3 regions of the Salirhabdus salicampi genome follow, and region 1 is predicted to be linked to each of the others. Evidence: riboswitches for the same ligand, from Rfam matches in the RefSeq annotation. Region 1 holds a riboswitch; each other region holds the start of a gene.

Evidence for each region. Region 1 has a riboswitch for cyclic di-GMP ahead of NLW78_RS13680 (response regulator). Riboswitches for the same ligand answer to the same signal wherever they lie in the genome.
Region 2: another riboswitch for cyclic di-GMP. It lies ahead of NLW78_RS01075 (aspartyl-phosphate phosphatase Spo0E family protein); the one in region 1 lies ahead of NLW78_RS13680 (response regulator).
Region 3: another riboswitch for cyclic di-GMP. It lies ahead of NLW78_RS10490 (RHS repeat-associated core domain-containing protein); the one in region 1 lies ahead of NLW78_RS13680 (response regulator).

The regions. Positions count from the first base shown of each region.
Region 1 covers NZ_JANBWE010000005.1:73,543-81,569, reverse strand. The annotation lists gene NLW78_RS13690 (two-component system response regulator) at 1-1,415, opposite strand, end outside; gene NLW78_RS13685 (CheR family methyltransferase) at 1,467-2,324, opposite strand; gene NLW78_RS13680 (response regulator) at 2,337-5,642, opposite strand; cyclic di-GMP riboswitch class I at 5,761-5,843, opposite strand; gene NLW78_RS13675 (M20 family metallo-hydrolase) at 6,048-7,304, opposite strand; partial or broken gene NLW78_RS13670 (ectoine synthase) at 7,452-7,672, shown strand; gene NLW78_RS13665 (metallophosphoesterase family protein) at 7,716-8,027, opposite strand, start outside.
Region 2 covers NZ_JANBWE010000001.1:202,729-210,755, reverse strand. The annotation lists gene NLW78_RS01100 (CBO0543 family protein) at 29-583, opposite strand; gene NLW78_RS01095 (STAS domain-containing protein) at 687-1,442, opposite strand; gene NLW78_RS01090 (CBO0543 family protein) at 1,634-2,239, shown strand; partial or broken gene NLW78_RS01085 (LD-carboxypeptidase) at 2,410-2,789, opposite strand; gene NLW78_RS01080 (hypothetical protein) at 2,857-3,657, opposite strand; gene NLW78_RS01075 (aspartyl-phosphate phosphatase Spo0E family protein) at 3,849-4,004, opposite strand; cyclic di-GMP riboswitch class I at 4,097-4,180, opposite strand; gene NLW78_RS01070 (histidine phosphatase family protein) at 4,306-4,860, opposite strand; gene NLW78_RS01065 (hypothetical protein) at 5,206-5,448, opposite strand; gene NLW78_RS01060 (glycine/sarcosine/betaine reductase selenoprotein B family protein) at 5,518-6,015, opposite strand; gene NLW78_RS01055 (hypothetical protein) at 5,999-6,289, opposite strand; gene NLW78_RS01050 (DUF2512 family protein) at 6,402-6,749, opposite strand; gene NLW78_RS01045 (DMT family transporter) at 7,147-7,518, opposite strand; gene NLW78_RS01040 (CBO0543 family protein) at 7,838-8,027, opposite strand, start outside.
Region 3 covers NZ_JANBWE010000003.1:91,332-99,358, reverse strand. The annotation lists gene NLW78_RS10490 (RHS repeat-associated core domain-containing protein) at 1-2,616, opposite strand, end outside; cyclic di-GMP riboswitch class I at 2,662-2,749, opposite strand; gene NLW78_RS10485 (ABC transporter substrate-binding protein) at 3,261-4,280, shown strand; gene NLW78_RS10480 (NAD(P)H-dependent oxidoreductase) at 4,320-4,862, opposite strand; gene NLW78_RS10475 (LLM class flavin-dependent oxidoreductase) at 4,973-6,022, opposite strand; gene NLW78_RS10470 (glutathione S-transferase family protein) at 6,252-7,187, shown strand; gene NLW78_RS10465 (GNAT family N-acetyltransferase) at 7,195-7,710, shown strand; gene NLW78_RS10460 (exonuclease domain-containing protein) at 7,825-8,027, opposite strand, start outside.

The DNA of each region.
Region 1 (8,027 bases):
TCCCGAAGTTCACTAATTAATTGTAGGCGATTTAAGCTGTTTGGATCATTTTCGGTTGAATAAATAGCGTAGCCACTTCCCGTACGCTTCGCTGTATACATCGCAACATCTGCTCTTCGCATTAACGTTTCCACATCGTCACCATGATATGGGAATATTGCCACACCGACACTTGGACGAACCATCAATGTCTGTTCATTAATTTCAATCGGTTGTTCAATGACTTCAATAATTTCTTTCGCCAACGTTACTGCTTTGTCTGTATCCATATTGGACAATAGTACACCAAACTCATCCCCACCTAATCGTGCGACTGTGTCTTCTTCCCCTACAAGGGTCTCAAGTCGATTCGCTATCTGCTTTAATAAAAGATCACCACAATGATGGCCTAAGGTGTCATTGATTGCTTTAAAGTGATCTAAATCAAAGAGGAGTAGGGACATTTCAGTGGAGGAAGCTTTACTTTTCCCCATACTTTCTTGAATTCGATCATATAATAACGTACGATTCGGTAGCCCTGTTAAACTATCATGTAAAGCTTGATGTTTTAATGCTGCTAGCTGCTTTTTCCGTTCCGTTATGTCGCGAATGGTACAAGCAAATAACCTTTTACCATCGACAATAGCCTTTCCAATTTGTATCTCAACTGGGAATAATGACTCATCTTTCTGAAGGGCTTGTGTTTCAATTAAACGCTCAAATATGTGCTCATGTTTGCCATCTTCATCATTAAAAATAACATTTAATTTATCCGATCCAAATAGAGGAATCAGTGCAACAATATTATCCCCTATCAACTCTGATTGAGAATAGCCAAACATTCCCTTTACGGCAGGATTCACCGTTAACACTTCGCCTTGATTATTAAATACAATCATCGTGTCAATTGAAGCGTCCCCAATAATACGCGAAATAGCCTCTGCTTTCCGTAATTCCGCCGCCTGTCTTGATAATTCCTGGTTTGCTTTTTCTAAATCTCGTAAGCTTCTCTTCAACAAATCAGATTGTTTTTTTACTCTTTGATTTTTTTCATAAATACTGGCAAAGTTGTCGACTTTAGCCTTTAAATTATCAGGCTCAAATGGCTTGAATAAATAATCAATTGCCCCAATTAAATAACCTTTCGATACATGTTCTGGCTCTTTATTGATGGCTGTTAAGAAAATAATTGGAATGTGTTGAGTTTTTTGTCGACTTTTAATGACTTGTGCTGTTTCAAATCCATTCAGACCAGGCATTTGAACATCAAGCAAAATGACTGCATAGTCATCTTTCAGGAGAAACTTAAGAGCTTCTTCACCAGATGTTGCCCGAACTAAATTGTACTCCGGACTGGAAAGTACAGCTTCAAGTGCTAGAAGGTTTTCGGGACGGTCATCTACCATTAAGATGTTAATTTTATCACTTCGCTGCATATTTAGACTCCTAACCTATTAAGTTTCAGCTTGGAATTCCGTAGATTTTGGTTACTTCGTCTTTCGATAGAACTTCTCAGTTGGCAATACTTCTTCAAAATGTTGTGCATGTTGTGTAAATCGAATGGACTCTTTATCCCCTAACGCTAATATACCAAACCTGCTTAAACTTTGATAAAACAAATCGTGAACTTGATCACGTAATTCATTATTAAAATAAATAAGGACATTTCGGCACAAAATTAAGTTGAATTCGTTAAAAGAACCGTCTGTAACTAAATTATGTTGGGCAAAAACAACGTTCTCCGTTAAGCTTTGATCGAGAATAGCAAAATTCCCTTGTACCGAATAATATTTGGAAAAGTCTTTTTCACCGCCTGCTTGATGATAATTATAGGTATACTTTCGCATCTTTTCTAACGGTACTTTTCTACTTTTAGCAATTTCTAACACATTTTTGTTCATATCAGTGGCATAAATCTTACATTTTCCTAGTAAACCTTCTTCTTTCAACGTAATTGCCATTGAATATACTTCCTCACCAGTTGAGCACCCTGCATGCCAAATTCGAATGACTGGATAGGATCTTAACAATGGTACAACATTCTTTCGAAATGAGGAGAAAAAGCTAGGATCCCGAAACATTTCGGTAACATTTATGGAAAAATCGGCGAGGAGCCTTTCCATAAAAATCGGGTTGTGGAGTACCTTTTCTGTTAATTCAGAAATAGATCTAAGCTTTTCGGCTTTTATTCGATGCCATATACGCCTCCGTAGAGACGAATATGAATAATTTCGAAAGTCGTATCCGTAACGAAGGAAAATCCCTTCGAGGAGTAGACGTATTTCAATCTTTTCCACCCCGTCGTAAGTTGTCCAACTTTTTTCATTAAATAGATTTTCCTCCACTCATCATTCTCCTTACTTATATAACCAAACTCGCATTAACGATAATAATTGATCATTGTTAATTGGTTTCGCGATATAATCGGAGGCACCCGCATCTAAACACTTTTTCCGATCATCTTTCATCGCCTTTGCTGTTAATGCAATGATTGGTAATGATTTAAATTCAGGGTTGCTGCGAATCTTTTGCGTCGCTTCGTATCCGTCCATCTCAGGCATCATGACGTCCATTAAGACAAGATCGATATCTTCATTTCTCTGCAACGTTTCGATTCCTTCTCTTCCGTTTTCAGCAAACAACACTTCCATTTCATGATGTTCAAGCATATTAGATAAAGCAAAGACATTTCTTATATCATCATCAACGATTAATATTTTCTTACCTTCAAAATGATTGTCCTGCAAAGTTTCTTGAACATGTTCGATACTCACATTTGATAAATCTTCATCTTTTTTGTTTAACAAATATGATACTTCCTCAAGCAATCTCTCGGGTGAGTAAATATCTTTCATAATGATCGTTTTCGCATGCTTCTTTAATCTTAACTCATCCTTTGAAGATAGGTCTCTTCCTGTATAAATAAGGACTGGTATATAGTGTAACGAGCTTTCTTTCTCGATTTCTTCTAACAATTCATAACCAGACATTTTCGATAAACCTAAATCTAATATCATACAATCGAAAAATTTGCCGGTTAACTCTTGTAATGCTTCTTCCCCTGAAGATACAGAAACGATATCTACATACATTCCTTGGATGAGTTCTACGATACTGTTCCGTTGTGTAGCATCATCCTCAACGACAAGAATTCGTTTTCGGTCGGACTCCATTTCTCGGACTAGTTCTTCATCTGATACGACATCTTCTATTGGAGGTATGTCCGTGACAACAGGATCAGCAATTCGAGTGGATGCAATTTCGTCTCGTGCATCAATAATAGGTGTCTCTTCTTGCTGGTTTACTTCGTTTGGTCCTACATAAGAGATTGGCAAGTAAAGGGTGAAAGTACTTCCTTCTCCTTCTATACTTTCGACTTTTATGTCGCCGCCTAGCATAGAAGCAAATTCCCGACTAATGGAAAGTCCTAAACCTGTACCTTCATACTTTCGACTTGTTGTTCCATCTACCTGTTGGAAGGCATCAAAAATAATTTCTTGTTTATCTTTAGGGATTCCAATACCAGTATCTGAAATGGAGAATGCAACGGTAACATCACCGTTATGGAAAGCCTCTCCTGTTAGTTGTTGTAATTCTTGTTCACTTGCCCTCCGAATGTTTAAGTTTACATGACCTCTTTCCGTAAACTTAAAGGCATTTGATAGTAGGTTCTTTATTATTTGTTCAAATCGTTTTTTATCTGTAAATACTGTTTTAGGTAACGTGTTGCTTAATTGAACATCAAACTCGATTCCTTTATTTTCTGCTACGGGTTTAAATGTATCTTCCACGAAACGTTTCACATCATTCAATAGGAAGCGGCTTTTATAAACTTCCATATTCCCGGACTCTACCTTTGATAAATCAAGGATATCATTAATGAGATTTAATAAGTCTGCACCAGATGAATAGATTGTTTTGACAAATTCTACTTGTTTGTCTGTGAAGTTTCCTTCTTTGTTTTCAGAAAGAAGCTTCGCTAAAATTAATAAACTATTTAACGGAGTTCGTAGCTCGTGAGACATGTTTGCTAAAAACTCTGATTTATATTTAGATATAAGCTCAAGTTGTTTCGCTTTCTCTTCAGCATCTACTTTAGCTTTTTCAGCTTCTTGACTTTTTTGCTCAAACTTTTGATTTTGTTCTGCTAGTTGTTGGGCTTTTTCTTCTAACTCTGTGTTATTATGCTCCAACTCCTCCTGTTGCTGTTGAAGGACACGCTCAGATTCTTTTAAAGCCTTTGTCTGCTGCTCAAGTTCGGCATTAATTTGCTCTAATTCTTTTTGTTGAACTTCTAATTCTTCTGCTTGTGTTTGAAGCTCTTCTGTTAAAACTTGCGACTCTTCTAACAACTCTTCGGTGCGCATTTGCCCTTTAATATTTTCAATCACAATACCAATACTATCTGTTAATTGTTCTAATAATTCTTTCTCAATCTCTTTAAATTGATGGAATGAAGCAACTTCTAGTACACCTAGCACTTTCCCTTTGAAAATAAGTGGTAGTACGATGATATTTAATGGCGTAGCTTCTCCTACTCCTGAATTAATTTTAATGTAGTCATCAGGGACATCGGTAAGAAGTATCGTTTCTTTTTCATACGCAGCTTGACCGACTAAGCCCTCACCAAAGGAGAATCGATCTGATAAATGTTTTCGTTCTTTATATGCGTAACTACCCACTAGCCTTAAATCAGGTGCGTCATCTTCATCACTATCTTCTGTAATGTATAAGACCCCTAAATTCCCTCTGACTAGCGGGGTGACTTTTGACACAAATGTTTTCGCCAGTGATTGCAAGTCCGGATTCCCTTGCAATTCAACTGTTATTTCGGCAATGTTAGATTTCAGCCATGCTTGCTCTTCATTCAAAACTGCTGTTTCACGTTCCCGGTCTGTTTTCTCTTGTAACCAGTCAATCATACGATTGAAAGCATCTGCTAACTTACCAAATTCATCCTTTGATTTAACGCTTAATCGTTTGGTCAGGTCGAGTTTTCCAGATGTAAATCCTTCAATTCCATTTAATAGCAGATTTAAGTTTTTAGTAATATTGCGAATGATTATAATGGCAATCACAAGACCGGCACCGATTACTAGCGTAGATAAAATAATGATAATTTTTCTTGTATTTTCAAATAACGCTTGAGATTCTTCTGTAATCTCTTCCATATCTTGTTCATAGACGTTTGTAAGTTGAGTGATGTTATCAAGTAGTTCTGTTTGAATGCGGACACTTTCTTCATTAAAAAATGGTCGATTCACTCTGCTATCTGATGCAAGATAAAGATCAACTAGGTTATTATAGTTCTGGTATTCCACCTTTAATTTCCTAAAGGTAGAAATGGCCTCCCTTTGGACAATGACATTTTCCAGCGATGCAATTGTAACTTCTATATCTGAACGCTTTTCATCCACTGCATTCAAAAATTTAAAAGTCTCAGATTCATTTTCAAATGATTCAGCCTCTCTTACTAATTTAACGTAAGAACTGAAATCATTTCCCAATCGATTCAGTAGAACAATTTTTTGATAATCTTTCTCAACAACTGTTTCAATATTATGATTAAATTTTTCTAATAGCACCACTGCTGTAGTTGCTAGCACAACTAATAGAAACATTACAGATGCTGAACCAATAATCAGCCTGCGTTTAACCGACATCTCCTAACGCCCCGTTTCTAAATATATTCATAAAAAACAATGATAGACAAAGCTCAGAACGTTAATGAAAATATGAAAAGAGAAGTAATGCCCGCAAAGGGAGTCACTTCTCTTTCCCTACGGTAACCCAGCCATCTTAGCTTCCGCTTTAGACCTGAGGCTTTGCGTCCTCATCTTTCGACAAGTTTGCCTTTATCGTACCATTATTTTATTTCTTTCTATATTTTATATATTTCTAGTACATATTCACTATTTTTATTTTAACATATTTTTCATTCTAGGATGATGGTAATTATTATAGAATGAAATAAAATTCCATTTTAAAATAGATGTAGGTCACCATGACTTGAAACCATTTATATAGAAAAACGCCGTACCTATTCTAGGCACAGCGTATATGAATCATTAGTAGTTTTCTATGAAGTGTTTTAAAACATGGATCGTCTGAACACAATCGTTCAAGGAAGACCATTCTGCCGGGTTATGACTAATACCATCTTTACTTTGCACAAACAACATGGCAGATGGAATTTTTCTCCCAACGACCATTGCATCATGACCTGCTCCACTCGGTAAATAGAAAGGTTCTATGCCATTTGCCACAATCGATGCATCTAACTTTTGTTGTAGATCCTTTCGTATTAACAACGGATCAACTCGTACGGTTTCATTCCATGCAACGTTTATGCCGTACTTCTTGGCAACACTTTGTGCTGCATCGGTTATTAACCCAACAAGTTGATCACGTGTATTCTCATGGATATCACGAATATCAACCGTTAAGTCCACTTCACCTGGAATTACATTTACCCCATTTGGTTTGACGTTCAATTTTCCAACAGTTGCTACTGCCGTTGAACTAACTCGTGGAGGTAGATTATGAATCTCACTTACAAACTTTCCGGCAGCAACGAGGGCGTCACATCTTTCATCCATGGGGGTATTTCCAGCATGACCTGCTTGTCCTTTAAAGTTCATAGATAACCAACAAGGTCCAGCAATACCTGTTACGATACCAACAGGGAGTTGCTCTTTTTCCAAGCGTTTCCCTTGTTCAATGTGAACTTCTATAAAAGCTTCTATCTTCGTTAGATCCCGTTCGGATTGAAAGAATTCTTCTTCTGTTAAGCCAATTTCATCTAGAACCTCAGAGAAAGATTTCCCCTCTGTATCTGTTAACTTTGTTATCGTTTCTTTATCATTTTGCCCAGTAAAGGCCTGACTTCCTAACAACCCACCATTGAAGCGTGCCCCTTCCTCATCTGTAAAAATCACAACTTCAACCGTGCGTTCTGGTGTATAGCCAGTTTCTTTCCACGCTTCAACTACTTCTAATGCTGCTAATACACCTAACGGCCCATCAAAATGCCCTCCATTTGGAACGCTATCTACGTGTGAACCAGACATCAGGAGAGGTAGTGACTGATTTTTTCCTTCTAATCTACCAAAAACATTGCCCGCACCATCAGTCGTTACGGCTAACCCCGCTTCTTTCATCCAATCTATTACTTTATTTTTCGCTTCAGCTTCTTTAGCAGAAAATCCTACACGATAAGACCCACCGTACTCTGTTTTACCGATTAAGGATAACTCATTCAGACGGGAAGCCACTCTATTACCGGATACACCTGAATGATTTAATGTGTAATCGAAATCAGCCATTAAATTATGATATAAATCGTCTTTTTTATGTAACACGAATTGAAGTCTCCTTTACTTACCGTATTTATTCAAAGGTATTTCAAACTATTATAAGGTAAAGAACCAGAATTTTCTATAAATTGAGCATGATTTTTATTTAGGAGAGAGCTTTGGTATCAAAGCCACCATGAAGATGTTTTATTGTATAAAAGGGGAAGGTGAAGTCGAGACATTGTCAGTGGTAAGGTGCTTTTTGTGATTTCAGCAGGTAAAATATATGCCCTAGATAAACATGATATGCGCATGGTTTGCGCATTCAATCCACCTTTGACCGGGAAAGAGGTTCACGACGAAACGGTGTGTATCCCTTAGTTGAAGACGATGAATAGTCTGACGACCTCTTCCACGGAGTTTGAAAGAGGTTGTCTTTTGCTATATATATCGCAAATGTTGGTTTCCGTAAAAAACTTCTAAAATAAATTCCTTCCCAGGAACATTTAAGCGCTCGTATGAGAGTAAAAAGTCTTTATTGTCATATGGTACTTCTCGAAACGATATATTTATATTCCCAAATGCTCCTAATTCAACAACTCCGTATGGTGCTAACGGCTTATGATTACATCCTAATGAGCTTGGATTTACATACAGCCGTTCTTTCGATTTAAAATGATGAACAACGTGATGGTGGCCAAAACAAACGATGTCCGCGGTTGACTCCCGGTACAACTCATCTAATTTATTTAC
Region 2 (8,027 bases), on a different contig from region 1:
GGAGCATTCGATATCGAATGCTCCTTATCTATTTCTCTATATGTTGAAACCCTTGCAAACGACTACTTTTATGACAGATAAGATAAAGTATAAAATATATTATAAAGGAATACGTATTGTACCAATTAATTGGTTCATAATATTGAAAATAAACAAACAGTGGTTCACCAACAAATGCCGTTAAAAAAGCGAATAGGAATGCTTTTATATATGGAGATAACTTCGGCTTCCACTCAAGCAATAACATGATTATGACCGGAATTAATGTCCAGTCCCACGGTAGATAAGCAGGTATCCACGGAAAAACCTCATAATAATACATCCACAATCCAAACTGAACACCTAAAAAATCTAAAAAAGAGGCAATAATAGTTGCAATAAAACCGACAAAGAGCAATCGATATCTTCGCTCACGACTATGCACTACGAACCACATTACCCAAGGAACCACTGACAATGCGACACTTCCCCACCAATGAGGGGTAAATAATATATGTTCTATCCACGTATTCAACTTTATATGGTTAGCTGTTTCGATAAGCTCATAAGAATGATTTATTTCTGTTTTTAGTTGAACATTCATCTCATTCAACTACCTTTTATTTTTAGCATGGGTGAAATGTCCTGAATTTATGCCAACTAATAAAAAGTGCGGCTTTACCTTTATCCGCACTTCATGATCAAGTTTACTTATTTTTAGATATAATATATTCTGTAGCCGCCTTTGTAGATGTGAAAAATTGTTCCTGATCAGAAAAACCGTGCAAATGTTTTGCTAGTTGAGGTTTAATGCCTACAATTAACGGATCGGCTCCCATAACTTTAAGTGCTTGAACCATCCGTTCTAATTGATAACGTATTTCCTCAGTCCATTCTGTTACACCATTTAAATCGATTGCAACATAATCTGCTTTGCGGCTTTTACATTCGTTTAAAATTTTGTAAATCACTTTGTCCAATCTTTTCTCATCTAGAGGTCCAATTAGGGGTACTGCCAGAGCATTTTCCCATATATGTAAAATGGGAACGGATAACTCACTGATTAATTGTTCTTTTCTCTCATCCTCTTGTGCTTTCGTCGTAATATCCATTAATAATACAACATAACCCTTTATTTCCCCTTCAACTTTAACAGGGTTAATAATGATATCGGCTATATACGTATCTTTAATATTTATTCTCGAACTATGTGTAGTTGTTAAGTTATCCATAATTGATTTTTGGTAGGCTGGTTTTCTATGAAAATGGCCCATATTTACTCCGATAAGATCCTCTACATGATCAATATTAAAAAGCGGGACTACATGTTCCATCAATTGAACCGCTGCTTCATTTAACCAGATCACATTGTATGCTTTATCAGCTAAAATGATATTTTCATTAATTGCGTTTAATACCGTAACTTCAGACATAAATTCCGGAAATTTCCCTAACGATTTCACAAATATCAGCCAACCTCTCACCGCTAAACTTTGTATCGATAAATTAATCTTCTTTCTATAATAAAACTTTATGAATGTAAAAGGAAGTATGTTCTAAAATTAAGTACGAAAAGAAAATGGATTAATACATATTTTATTAACATCCGTGAACATTAATTATAAGATGGATAATAAAGGAAGTAGGATATACGATGAGAATCCAAGAGTATATAAATTTAGGTTGGAATATTGAATCCTATATTTATGTAACAGTCATCCTATTCGGTATTGTTACGCTAATCTACTTTTTAAGGTTAAACTGGAAGTTGTATGGATTATTATTTCTATTGGCTACAATTATTGGGAACGTCTTATGTTACATCTTTGTGAAGCTTGGTTTTTATTCATACCCTTATGTTCTATTTCCAAAGATTCTCATTATGCCAGTAACAGCTGTTACATTTGCATTCCCCGCATTTGTACTTATCGGTGTTTATTTTAGTCCTGTTAAATGGGTTTGGAAAATACCGTTCTACTGGACACTCATACATATAGGGATGTTTTGTGAAACTTATGCTTTAAATAAGACGAGGATCATTGAATATAATTTCAAATGGGACTTTTGGGACTCCTATACGTGGTGGTGGATTTTCTTCTTATTATTCGAATGGATAGGAGGCTTAATCATACCGAGTCACTTACGTCGTCCAATCAACCTCCATCACTTACAGTATGGTAGGATTGGCTGGGCCATTATTCATTTCGTCCTCATCGTGACCATTTTTTTAGGCGGTTATTACGTGGGAACTATGCAGTAATCATTAGATGAACAAAAGAAGGGTGGACACTTATCCTTCTTTTGTCACTTCTTGTTTCTGCAAACTATTTTGAACGCCTCTTTTCAACGTATACACGCTGTTGACATTCTTATTTGTCCTCTTCAGTTCCCCCTCGATCAATACAATGATCAAGTTGGCAAAGCCGTAACTGTAGCTATCCCGGTATTTAACATTATTGATAACAGTAATGTGCTCGTATCCGAATATCCTAGCACCCACTTTTCTGTTAAATCCTCAAATGGTATATGCTCCAATATTTCAAAAAGTAGCTCTCCTCCCCTCGGAGGGATAATCATATCAATTTCATCATCTTTCATCATATTAAGAAACTCAATAGCCCTTTGTTTGGATGGTGCAGATTTCGCTTTTTCTTGCTGCCATACTGTGTCCCACAAACAACGTTATATCCTCTTTCACTGATTCGACTTAACGATGATCGAAACATTGCATGAAGTGAAACAGGGATTCCAGAAGAGGGGGCTGTAACACCAATCGTTCCGTTTTTCTTAAAACGAGGATACGTAATCATTTAATTTCCTCATATTCAACCTTTGGTTAATTTTACCACATATTAAAAATGACTACATAAATTGTAGTCATTTTTGCTTTGACATCACTTCACTCCAATTCCCACTTTCATCTTTCATCATTAAAACATATCTATCAGTCTTTTCTACAACATCAATATGATAATATACAATCTTCTTGTCTCGCTCATCTACATATTCAGGGGAATTGTCAATATAACTTAAATAGCGGTCTTTCTTATGTATTGTTGTCGTATAGATCGTTTCTTCCCCCCAATTCACCTTAAACACAATCGTTTTAGGCTTATGTGTACTAGACCAAACTCTGTTCACGACAAACATCATATCATCATTGAGTCTTCTTTTTATCGTACGTACTTTGTTTTCCGTTAACGGTTCCCCAGTATCTAAATACTGATCTAAAACATTATTTTTTGCGGTTCCGTAGTTTAAAGTAACCTTTAACTGTTTTGTTTCATCATGAAATGTAAATGTTTCTACGATAGCAAAATCTAAGTGATTTGGCCGGTTTAATTCGTCCTTTATTTCTTCTCTTACCGGCATTTGTTCTTTTTGTATTTCATGCACAATTATATGTGTATATAGGGGAATAACGAACAGAGAAATCAATCCTATTGATACAATATGGAAAACCTTTTTCATTTTCCAATTTCGGATAAACATAACGATACCAATGAAATATAACAATAGAAAACCATAACGTATTAGAGGTCGATCATCTAATTCATATGCAATATGATATAAAGTTGTATTTCCATTGAATAATTGAAACAGCTTCCCTTCTATATAAAGCCAACCCCCACATAATAATAACAGTGAATAAATAACAAACGATAGTTTCGTATTCAATGCTCTCTCCCCTTAAATAAAAATCCGAATTTTGTTACTAACACCTTATTTTATCATATAAAAAGAGCTCCTCAGCGCTGGGGAGCTCCTTAAAAACTAAATTAGTACCCTAAAAACAGTTTTTCATTCTTTAGACGTAAGTGCAAAGAAACCTACAATAACTCGCTCTTTTTAACCTTGATAAGAAATATCTATTTATGAAATTGCATGTATTGCTGAATTAATTGGTCCATTTCCTTTGAACATTGTAATACTTGTTCATTGTTAAGGCCCTTTTCATGAGCGCACTGGTTTAACTCTTTCCGTTTTTCCTCAATTTGCTGTAGAAGTGTGTTCCTCTCCGACATTTAACTCAAATACCTCCATTAGTCTAATAGGTAAAAACAAAAAAACAGGTATGCCGTAAGAAACTCGACACACCTGTTTTAGGAAATGTTTCTTCGGCGGCCCGGCTACCGTAGCGATTTGCTTTAGGCCCGTGGCTTTGCGTCCTTATCTTTCGATAAGTTTGCCTTTTTCGGTTAAAAAGAACTATTATTCTATAGTAAATTATACCTTCATTAACAAATAAATCAATAGTTTTTACCTAATAATTTCATTAAGAAAGATTAATGACTATGACTATTGACTCATTGGAGGGTGGTTTATTTAAATTGGAATATGTTCGACAGTTTTTAAAGATCTATCATGAAAAGATAGCTTGTAGATGTCAGGCATGTTTAGCTGTTTCCAAAATGAGTAGCCATACTTCTCATCAAAATAATTCATGATAAGCACCATAATATTTCCATGTGTACCAATTACAATATTTTCCCCTTTATACGTTTGTAAAATCCACATCATTGTTTTCACACCTCTTTGTTGAGCTACAACATTAGATTCTCCACCACTCCACGAAAAAGAGTAGTCACTCCATACCTTTTCACTAGCGTAGTCAAAATTGTCCACAGAAACTCCTGCTAATTTTCTCTCTCTTAAATCAGCTTCAATGATGACCTTTTGATTGAGTTGCTTAGCAACTCCTTCAACTGTTTGTATAGCCCGTTTGTATGGGCTTGAAATTACACAGTCAATCTCCTCTTGTTTCAACCGATTCGTAACCCTTTTTGTATCTTCCATCCCTCTATTGGATAATGGCCTTCTTAGTTCATCTGGTGTATAAATGGAATGGGCATGACGAACAAAAAATATAGTAGTACTCATAAAAAATCCCCTTTTTTTAAAAAACTTGTTTTAAATGTTCGTATATGTTATATTATTTAAATGCGATATATTGAATAAAGTAACTGGCATCCACTTATGTTTTTCGGAACTGCTTACTCACACTGGATCGGCTTCGGAGCCGTAAGGACGTAAGAGAGGTAGGGCTTACGTTGTTTAGGTTAAAACATCCAGGTGGAATATAACCGCGGCATAGATAATAAAAATTATAAATTTAAAACATTATTTTCAATATATTCAAAAAGCGAACGAGAAACAGCTCGTTCGCTTTTTCAATTTATAAGCTAATGCTACGTACCTCAACCTTAGTGATTCTCTAGCAGTTTTTTACTTCAGTCCTAACTTTTTTTTTATTGCATTTCCTTCTTTTCGGACCTTCGCCCACTTATACGGAAGTGTTCTAATTTCTCCACTGTTCTTTGCATCTTCCAAATGTTCCAATGCTTCTAAAATAATACTCCGTTGTAATTCCTTGTGAAAGGGAACGCCAAAATGATGTCCCATCATAAAAGGTACAAACACTGACCTTGGTGGTTTTATATATTCTGTCACATCTAATGCTACTGACATGGATACAGTAGGAATTCCTCTATTCTCTATAGCGCGCTGAACTAGCGCGATCGACTGATGGCATATAGGTCATGCGGGAGACAACAGAGCAATATCTGCATGATCCTTCACTACAGCATCAGCAATATTTTCAGCCAATGTTTCTTCTAAAAGAGTTGGGTCCATATTGTAGCCGATAAATGAGAAGAAATGGTCGGTTAATCCCCCAATTACACCTTCATCCGCTAATTCTTGTAATCTCTTAATGGGAAAAATTACGTTAATATCTTCATTGGCTCCAAACGTAGGATATTTTAATTGATGAATTTCTAAATCTTCTTGTTTTAAATGAGAAGGCACTTTTCGATATGTATAGTCTCCAACTGGATGTACTGTATCGAAGGGCATCGTACCTTTAGGTTGTACCCCTGCTGTGCTGACAAATGTTAAACGAGACTCTGAAATCGGCTTCGTTATATTTGCTAATGGTACGTAACTATCCTTTGTAATCATAGAACCTGGATACCTTTCGTTAACAGTATTCCATAGTCCTGAACGTAGTTGTTTTGATTTAAAGGTTTCCGTCATGCTTCCATTCCCCCGATCGTTTCACAAAATAAAAATGCAAATGAAAATATAAATGAGCTAAAGTAGAGTCGTCCTTTTTATCCATTGTTTCCAATATAAATTCTCTATCTGTTTCAGGTAAATCTAATAATAGTTTTAATGCTTCAATCCATGATTTATCAATCTCTTTTTTTCCCATTTCCTCATTGCCATCACCAAAGTGAAGACGAACATACCGGATTAATTTTTCATTGTCCCCGTTAGCAATGGCCTCTTTTAAGTAAGGTAAAGACATAAAACTTCCCCCTATTCTATTGCTATAAATTTCAATAATATAGAAAAATTTCGAAACTTTCAAACAAATAAGCAGTTGCCTTAACACGTCTGCCTTTATTCTATTTAATTCCCTATTTTTTCTTTGTTTTCCCACTTTTTATTAACCAACGATGTTGGATAATCTCCGTTATCGTTAACAGAAGCGCAGTTAATATAGCACCGAAAAACGTAACATATGTAACTTGTAATTGTGAGACAAAATAGACGATGAGCGTTGCGGCGATAAAATCGGCTATAGTACTCACCCAAAACGTTAATTTTCTTAATATAAGAATCTCCATCAAATGTGCTGATACTGCTAAAATGAAACCAATAATGATTGGCTGAAATATAGTTGTATAAAATACATTCGGAAACATAATCCAAGCTAATATAACCCCAATTGGGCACATAAACAATTTCATGACGAGGCCTGACATGTTGAATCTCCCCCCTTTACTTTGCATCTCATTCGAGAATTTTTGAAACTACATTTAACAGTCTAACCCTATTGTTCTTCTTGGTCTACATCATCAAAAAAAATACATGTCTTTTTCTAGTTTCTCCTTTCCGTAACTTCTACATCTAATTCATCCATTTCCATAATTGGGGCAATATTTGTCTTGTTTATCATATTTTCTTTCTTTTCTCCATACTACCACTGTTACAACTGCTAGTTTTGTACCTTATAATCGATATTAAGGGAGATACCGTTTCCACCAATTCATTTGCTCATGAAACCCATCCCTAATAGTATTTTTTGTTATCTTTCCCATTACTCTTTATAGCATTCATTCGATAAAAGAAAAAACTGCCACTTGGCAGTTTACAAGGTTATTATTGTATAGTCATTTGGTGTTGTTTGTGAAGTGACTTCTCGCTAGTCTGGTTTGGTTGTGCCGTCACGTTTAGTAACACTATTCCAATTACAATTAAGGCCATTCCTATTATTCCGGGTAGGTTTAACTTTTCTTTCCAAATAATCATACTAATAATGGATGCGCCGGCTATCCCAACTCCACACCATGTTGCATATGCAACACTTAAAGGTATGGTTTTAAAAGATAAAGCTAAGAAAAATAACGCGAAACCAAACCCGAAAATTGCACCTAAAATCGGTAAAACTTTCGTAAAACCATCAGAGGCCTTTAACATTGTAGTTCCAAAAATTTCGGAGATAATTCCTAAAAAAAGATATAAATACGCCATAAAGTCTCCCCCTATGATGTTTGATCTCACTCAAACGTTGTTGAGGAGTATATAAGTCATTGAACTTCAATACTAACATAACTATGTATGATTTCCCACTCGCCTGATTTACACCTTCTTATATGTTACGCTCTTTATACTGACCGACTATCGTGTTTTAACTATGTATCCATTGTTCTTTATGCAAGATTTCCTTCCAAGCTTGTAAATTCGTTTCGTGTTCATATTCCCCATTTTTTATCGAATTCCCCATACAATTTCATAAGTTTCCTCCCCAATCCCCCGGATTTACATTATTACAATTCCCTATTAATACCATTTATTTTAAAATGGAAACTGGTATATCAAGCATATTCCATAGAAGCAGGGTCCACATTAACGAAAGCCCCCAAGCAAGTAATGGTTTATGATGATGAATTTTTAACATGAGGAAAATAGAAATATTAAAGAAGACCGACCACCATAATGACCATCCATTATGATGACTAATAGAACCTATGTATAAATCA
Region 3 (8,027 bases), on a different contig from region 1:
TGTAATTCTGTTCCGTTCATCATAGGTAAACGACTCGGAGTTGTTTAATGGGTTCGTTACTTTGATTACGTTTCCCATGTCATCATAATGAAATTGATAGATTTGACCAGATTGTGTGGTAAAACTATCCATTAGTCCGAGCTCATTATAGCTATATGTTGTCTCTTTCCCGTTTGCGTCTGTCTCAGATATTAGCTGTCCTAAACCATCATATGAAAAGGTCGTTATATATCCTAAGGGGTCTATAATACTTAATACATTTCCAAGCGCATCATATGTGTATGTGGTCTCTTCCCCATCTGGGCCTATTACCTTTGTCAGTTGCTGCAACGCATTGTATTCATATCTCGTTACATCACCTAAGGCATTCTCTTCTTTCGTGACATTGCCGAAATCGTTATACTCATATTTCGTTTCTGCTCCATTGGGTTCTACACTCCGCAGTAGGCGACCAACGGAGTCGTGTTCCAAAGTAAAAGTATTCCCATCTACATCTATGACTTCTTTCGGAAAACCATTTTTATCATAACGATAAGTTGTAAATAACGTATCATCTCGGTATATTTCCGTAATTAAACCTTGCTGGTTATATTCGTACGACCACGTTTCGTACGGTGTCGTATGTGTTGTCACATTATTTAAACTATCGTATTCAAAGGATTCTTCCATTATTCCGTTACCAGTTGTATGAACCAATCTACCTAAGTCATCATATTCGTACTGGACGTAGTAACGGGATGGACCTTCAATTCGAGTTAATTGACCCATTGCATCATATTCGTACGCAAAAGTAGCATCATTTGGTGCCAGTTTTTCTACGACTTGCCCTTTTTTATTGTAGGTATAACGGGTGGAGGAACCATTCGGCAACTTCTCCTCAACTAACCTACCATGACCGTCATATTTGTACTCAATCACCTGGCTTTTTGTGTCTGTTACTTTAAGAAGGCGATTTCTCTCATCATATTCATAATGAGTAGCAGCTCCGTTTGGTAATGTGTACTCAATTAATTGCCCGACTTCATTATATTTATATTTTGTAACATTCCCTTTAGGATCAACCATCTTGCTTAATTGACCATATTGATCATATTCGTAGTTCGTCTCATGCTTGTCCCCATTTATCGTCTTCGTCAATAAACCACGAGCATCATATTCAAAGAACTCCTTTGATCCTTGTGGGTATGTTAATTCGATAAGATTCCCAGCCTCATCATATTGTCTACGCCATATATTTCCGATCTCGTCTTCTGTTTTTATTGGCAAATTTAACTGATCATCATACGTTACAGATGTCTCTTCACCTAATGATGATACCGTGTTTGTTATATGATGATTTGCATCATAAGCGTATGTAACTGTCTCATCAGGTCCTACAACCTCTTCTAAACGTTGTTGGTCATCGTAATGATATTGATAGACATCACCATTAGGAGCCACTTTCTTCGCAATTTGCTCCTCGTTGTAGTAGTAGGTCGTCTTAGCTCCTTCACCGTTTGTTTCTTCAATTTTATTGCCTTGATAGGAATAATGGTACAGGTAATCCCCTTCGTGTAGTACCTTTGTAACTTGTCCTCCGTTATAACTAATTTCATATGTTCCTTCGCCAGAACGGGTAATAGATACTAATTTTCCATTTTTATATGTATAAGTCTCCAATGTACCATCTGGATATGTAACGGTTTGTAATAAATCATTATCATAAGTATATGTTGTTTGCTGTCCAAGTGGATTGGTCATAGATGTAATAAGACCATTATCATATTGAAAGGTTAATTTTCGGCCATCGTCACTCGAAATCGATGTAATGTTTCCTGAATGGTCATAACTAATCGATACTTCATTCCCTTGACGATCGTGGATAGCAGTTATTTTCCCAGCCTTTGGGTCTGCATTTTCCCTCCATGATGCTTTATATCCGTAAAATGTATAGACGGTGCCATTTGGCATCTCTACTTCATACTCATCTTTACTTACACGCTTTAATTCGGCTACATCATTACCTTCTGTCGTGTAGTACCCCTCGTCTAAAGGGTAGTAGATACTTTCATCACCATCGTACTCATCTACCATTAACTCTTCATCTTCTTGATGATATATATAGTTTACAACTGTGCCATCGGGCCGAAATTCGGATATATTGAAGTCCTCAAACATTTCAATAGAGTGAGCATATGGAAAGTTCCACCCATAACCAAAGGCAGATTTATCATTTTGGTGTTTCGATTGATATAATCGTTGAATCGTAATTGGAAAGCCGTATGATGGTAAAATAAAATCATCCGCTTGGTAATAAACATCCCCCTGTGGTAAGCGAACAAATTCATTTAAATAAGTAGATTGTAATTCCTCTGGTAAATCACTTGGTTCGACTCCCCACATTTGTGGTGGTTGTGATGGGTCTCTCCTTTCCCCACTTGAAGCAAGGGCGGAAAAGTTGTCTGTCCCGCTGGGAGGACCTCCAGGCTGTGGTAGCCAAGCATCTAGACCAGGACCGAAAAATATTTCCGGTGTTGCTGCATTAACATTCAATTTGTTTAAGCCTGGTACAAAGCTCGTCGCGATTAATAAGAAAGCTAAGAAACAAATAAAAGTCTTGTAAAGTAATCTTTTCAAAATGTTCTCCTTTCCTCCAAGTCAGAAAGGGCTTGTCCATTTGTATTCGGTAACCCAGCCATCATAGTAGATTTACTACCTTAGACCCGTGGCTTTGCGCCCTTAGTTTTCACTAAGTTTGCCCTTTCGTTATGGATTTACATTGATTATGAATCTATATTCTTATAAGTTCTCTTTGATGTTACCAATAATTTACTTTTTATTGAATGGTCTTTTATACTTAAAAACCTCCTCCTACACCCATTTTTATAGAACAAACTCCCTAACAAATTACATATATTGGATTTTTTATTAACTTCTATATTTTTTCTTACCATCTTGAGTGTAATATGTCGCTAAAGCTCTAAATTAGGAGTAAATAGATGAATAGCTTCATAAATGAGTCCTTTTGTATGATGTCAATCACTGAACGAACGAGATAGCCTCTCATCATGTTTTAACCGGAATAATGCATAAGAATGCAATTTGAGTTTATGTTTTGAATCTTATAAAATTTTTTAAGTAACAGTTCGTAAGGGGGGTATGCTGATGGTTCACTTCGTTAGGTATAACAGTATACATATCTTTATGTTACTAAACACGAAGTTAACTACCCATCAGCAAAAGCAATAGGAAACTATAAAACTACTACATTGGAGGATGTTATGAAAACAACGACGAAAAAGACTATCAAAACGATTTTATTTACGTTATTAATTGTTGCATTAACAGCTTGCGGTTCAGAAGAAAGCAATTCAAACGGACAAAAGAAAGAGGAAATTGTATTCGGTAATGGAGATTGGGATAGTGTTCGTTTTCATACCGCTTTAGCTCAATATATTGTTGAAAATGGATATGGTTATGAAACAGATGCAGTAACTGGTTCTACTCCTATCACATTAACAGGCTTAAAAAATGGTGATGTAGACGCTTATATGGAAGTATGGACTGGTAACTCTTCTGAACTATACGATGAAATTATCGAAAGTGGAGAGGTAGTTGAGCTAGGCGTCAACTTCGACGATAATGCTCAAGGATTTTATGTTCCAACATTTGTCATTGAGGGTGACGACAAAAGAGGAATAGACCCAATTGCACCGGACTTGAAAACGGTTGCTGATCTTGCAAAATACCCGGAGCTATTCCAAGACCCTGAAAATCCAGATAAAGGACGTATTATGGGTGGACCATCCGGATGGGATGCTACGATGATTATGGAAGAAAAAGTAAGTACTTATGGGTTAGATGATAAATATAATTTCTTTAAACCTGGTTCTGCTGCAGCATTAGCAGCTTCAATTGAAACGGCATTCCAAAAAGGTGAACCATGGGTTGGTTACTATTGGGAACCGACTTGGATTACTGGTAAATATGACTTAACGTTATTAGAAGAACCTCAATTCTCCCAAGAAAAATGGGATAATGGCTACGGTAGTGAATTTCCACCGAACGAAGTGGTTGTAGCAGCTACACAATCTTTACCAGAAAGAGCCCCTGAAGTAGCACAGTTTTTAACGGATTATCAATCAAGTAGTTTATTAACAGCCGAAGCATTAGCATACATGCAAGAAAACGATGCGCAAATTAATGATGCTGTTATTTGGTTCCTCGAAGAAAAAGAGGATGTATGGACGACTTGGGTTGACGAAGAAGTAGAAGCTGAAGTTAAAGATTCTCTTCAATAAATAAGGTAAAAGGTTGGACTATCATTAGTCCAACCTTTTTTAATAGGAATTGTAGTGAAACGAATATGGCGCTTTCAAATGTTGAACATATTTATTCGCATGTTCAATAAGTTCTTCCGTCGTATCTATACTTTCCTCAAATGTTTTAAATATAGGGATTGTTTTTGCTCGAATAAAGTTACAAGTAGCGTAAAATGGAGCTAAAATTTGTTCGATTGTAAACCGGTGAAGCCCATCAAATCGATACTCTTCAGGAGTAAAGGCTGAACTTATAGCAACCCCAAGCTCCTTACCCCGAAGGGCAAAGCCCTCTTTAAAAGCCCAGCCACGTTCCAACACTTCATCAAACCATTTCTTTAAAAGAGGGGGATAACTATACCAATAGTTTGGAAATTGAAAGACAATACGATCATGCTCTTCTAATAATTGCTGCTCTTTTTTTACATTAATTTGCTCACGAGGATAAGTACTGTATAGGTCATGAACCGTAATGTTTGGCTCGTGATCAATAGCTGATTTTAATGCCGCATTTAGCCTTGAATCTTGTAAAGATGGATGTACAACGATAACTAATACTTTCATACATTCCCTCCTACTTCCTTTAAACACAATATTACTTAGTGATAACTACTGCTATTTTGAGAAAGAAAACGGACCCCCAAAATACATGTTGAGAACATTTTGCAGTACTATTATTGACCACTTTCCCACTTGGAAATTTCTTCACGAACCCGTGGAGCAACCTCTTTTCCGAGTAATTCAATTGACCTCATGACATCCTCATGAGGCATTGTTCCGAGTGGACAGTGCAACATAAATCGTGTAATACCTACGTTTTTACGTAGATAAATAATTTTTTGTGCTACTGTTTCTACATCCCCTACGTAAAGAGCTCCTTCGAAACTTCGCGCCGCATCAAATGCTGCTCTATCATAATGACCCCATCCTCTTTCTCGACCAATTTCATTCATCACTTGCTGAGTGGAAGGGAAAAACTGGTTCGCTGCTGTGTCAGTATCTTCTCCTACAAAACCGTGGGAGTGAGATGCAATTGGAAGCTTTGATACATCATGACCAGCCTGTGCAGCTGCTTGTTTATATAAACGAACAAGCGGTTCGAACTGTAATGGACGTCCACCAATAATGGCTAATACAAGAGGCAATCCTAAAGTTCCAGCACGAACAACAGATTGTGGGTTTCCTCCACTTCCGATCCATATTGGCAATGGGTCTTGAACTGGACGTGGATAAACCCCTCTATTATTGATAGCAGGTCTATGCTTCCCTTTCCACGACACCATTTCCGCATCGCGTAACTTAAGTAATAACTCTAGCTTTTCATCAAACAACTCTTCATAATCATGCAAATCATATCCAAACAGTGGAAAGGATTCAATAAATGAACCTCTACCCGCCATAATCTCGGCTCTCCCGTTAGAAAGCCCATCTACAGTTGCGAAATTTTGAAATACACGAACAGGATCGTCAGATGATAAAACAGTGACGGCACTTGTTAACCGAATCTGTTTTGTTTGAGATGCCGCTGCCGCTAAGATGACCGCAGGAGACGAAGCAGCAAAATCCTTTCGATGGTGCTCCCCAACCCCAAATACATCCAGTCCTACTTGATCAGCCAGAACAATTTCCTCGACAACTTCACGAATTCTTTGAGCGTGACTAATCACTTTTCCTGTCTTTGGGTCTGGAGTTGTTTCAACAAAAGTACTTAAACCTATTTCCACAATAAATCCCCCTATTTTTATTTCGTCTATTCTTCGAACTATAGTATCGCAATTTTTGTTTAATAAATCCATGAATTTAATTTATCTTACCTTTTTCGTAACAAATTGACGGAAAGGTTTACATATTATAACCTTATAGAAACTTGCTTCTTCCCTATTAGAAAGGATGATTGCCTTGATACGTAAAAAGCCTGCCGAGATTAGTAAAGATGGATCTTTCAAACGGCAAATGAATCAATTTACAACCCCCTTTGGGTCGAAAGTTAACGAATTGCCAGTGGAACCGAAACGTTATCGACTAATTTGGTCACCGGCTTGTCCTTGGGCACATCGCGCTGTCATTGTACGGAGAATTTTAGGTTTAGAGGACGTAATCAGCTTAGGCACAACGAGTCCAATAAGGCCAAACATTGAACGAGTGGATTGGGAATTCGCGTTAGATGAACACGGTGTTGACCCAGTTTTAGGAATTACATATTTAAGTGAAATTTATAAACATACTGATCATCAATATGATGGCAGACCTACTGTACCTGTCATCGTTGATTTGAAAAAGAGGAAAGTAGTTAATAACGATTACTTTAAACTGACAAATTACTTTGAAACCGTATGGAAACCATATCATAAAGAAAACAGTCCGGATTTATATCCTGAACACTTACGTGGAGACATTGAACACATGAACGATGTCATTTTTCAAGATATAAATAATGGTGTATATAAATGTGGTTTTGCTCAATCGCAAGAAGCATATGAAGAAGCTTACGATGCTTTATTCCATAGATTAGACCAATTAGAAGGGCGTCTTTCTAAACAACGCTATTTATTCGGGGACTATATAACCGATTCGGACGTTCGGTTATACACAACCCTCGTACGCTTTGATATCGCCTACTTTACTGCCTTTTATGCGAATCGAAATTTAATCCGGGAATACCATCATTTATGGGACTATGTACGGGATCTATACCAAACTCCAGGGTTTGGGGACACAACTGACTTTAATGCGATTAAAAGACATTATCATCTTTCCATTACGTTATCACCCCATAAAGAACAGCTGAAAGTATTACCGAAAGGGCCTGATCTATCCGGTTGGAACACGGCACATGGCCGGGAAAGGTTAAGTAAAAAGGAAGAAAAATTCCTATTTACAGGAAGGTAGATGAACAATGGAAGAAATAAAAATCTATGATGCTGACCAAAGTATATTAAAGCAAGTCCAAAAGCAAAGAATACATGCTTACCGTGAATATGCTAAAGTGCTTCCTGAAGATCACTGGAATGCACTCAAAGCTACATTGACTTCCAATGTAGATCAGCAACCGAATGTAGACGTGATCATCGCAGAGATAAATGAGGAAATGGTAGGGAGTGTTGTCTTATTCCCAGCAAAAGTGGAAGCTTACGAATTTATAAATCAACTCGAATATCCTGAAATTCGCATGCTTGCAGTCTCTCCCGAAGCAAGGGGGAAAGGCGTGGCATTAGCCTTGATTAAAGAATGTATGACACGAGTAAAAGCAAGGCATTATGCCTCTATAGGTTTACATACCGGAGATTTTATGAAGGATGCTATTCAATTATATGAGAAGTTAGGTTTCAAACGATTACCCGAATTTGATTTTGAACCTGCTAATGATGGCATTATAGTGAAAGCATACATATATCGTTTTGATCAAAACTAAATGCTAGATTGTGTTTCTAGTAATGATTATAAGAAAAAAGGAGTCAAACTAGCACAGACAATGAACATGACGTAATTTTAAAATCGAGAAATAGCTAAAGCCCTTAATTCCTTGCTATAGCTCGTTCGCTAAATAGGAGTATAAGTCGTTTAAGTTACTATAACCTAACTGTTTCACGCTGCGTATGCCCTCTGACCATATATTGGCGGTTGCAATCGCATCATAAAGAGCATGATGTCTTTGTTCGTTATATATGCCGAAGTAATCACAATATTCATCAAGTGAAGTAAGGTTTAACTCCGGGCCAATTGGTTTCA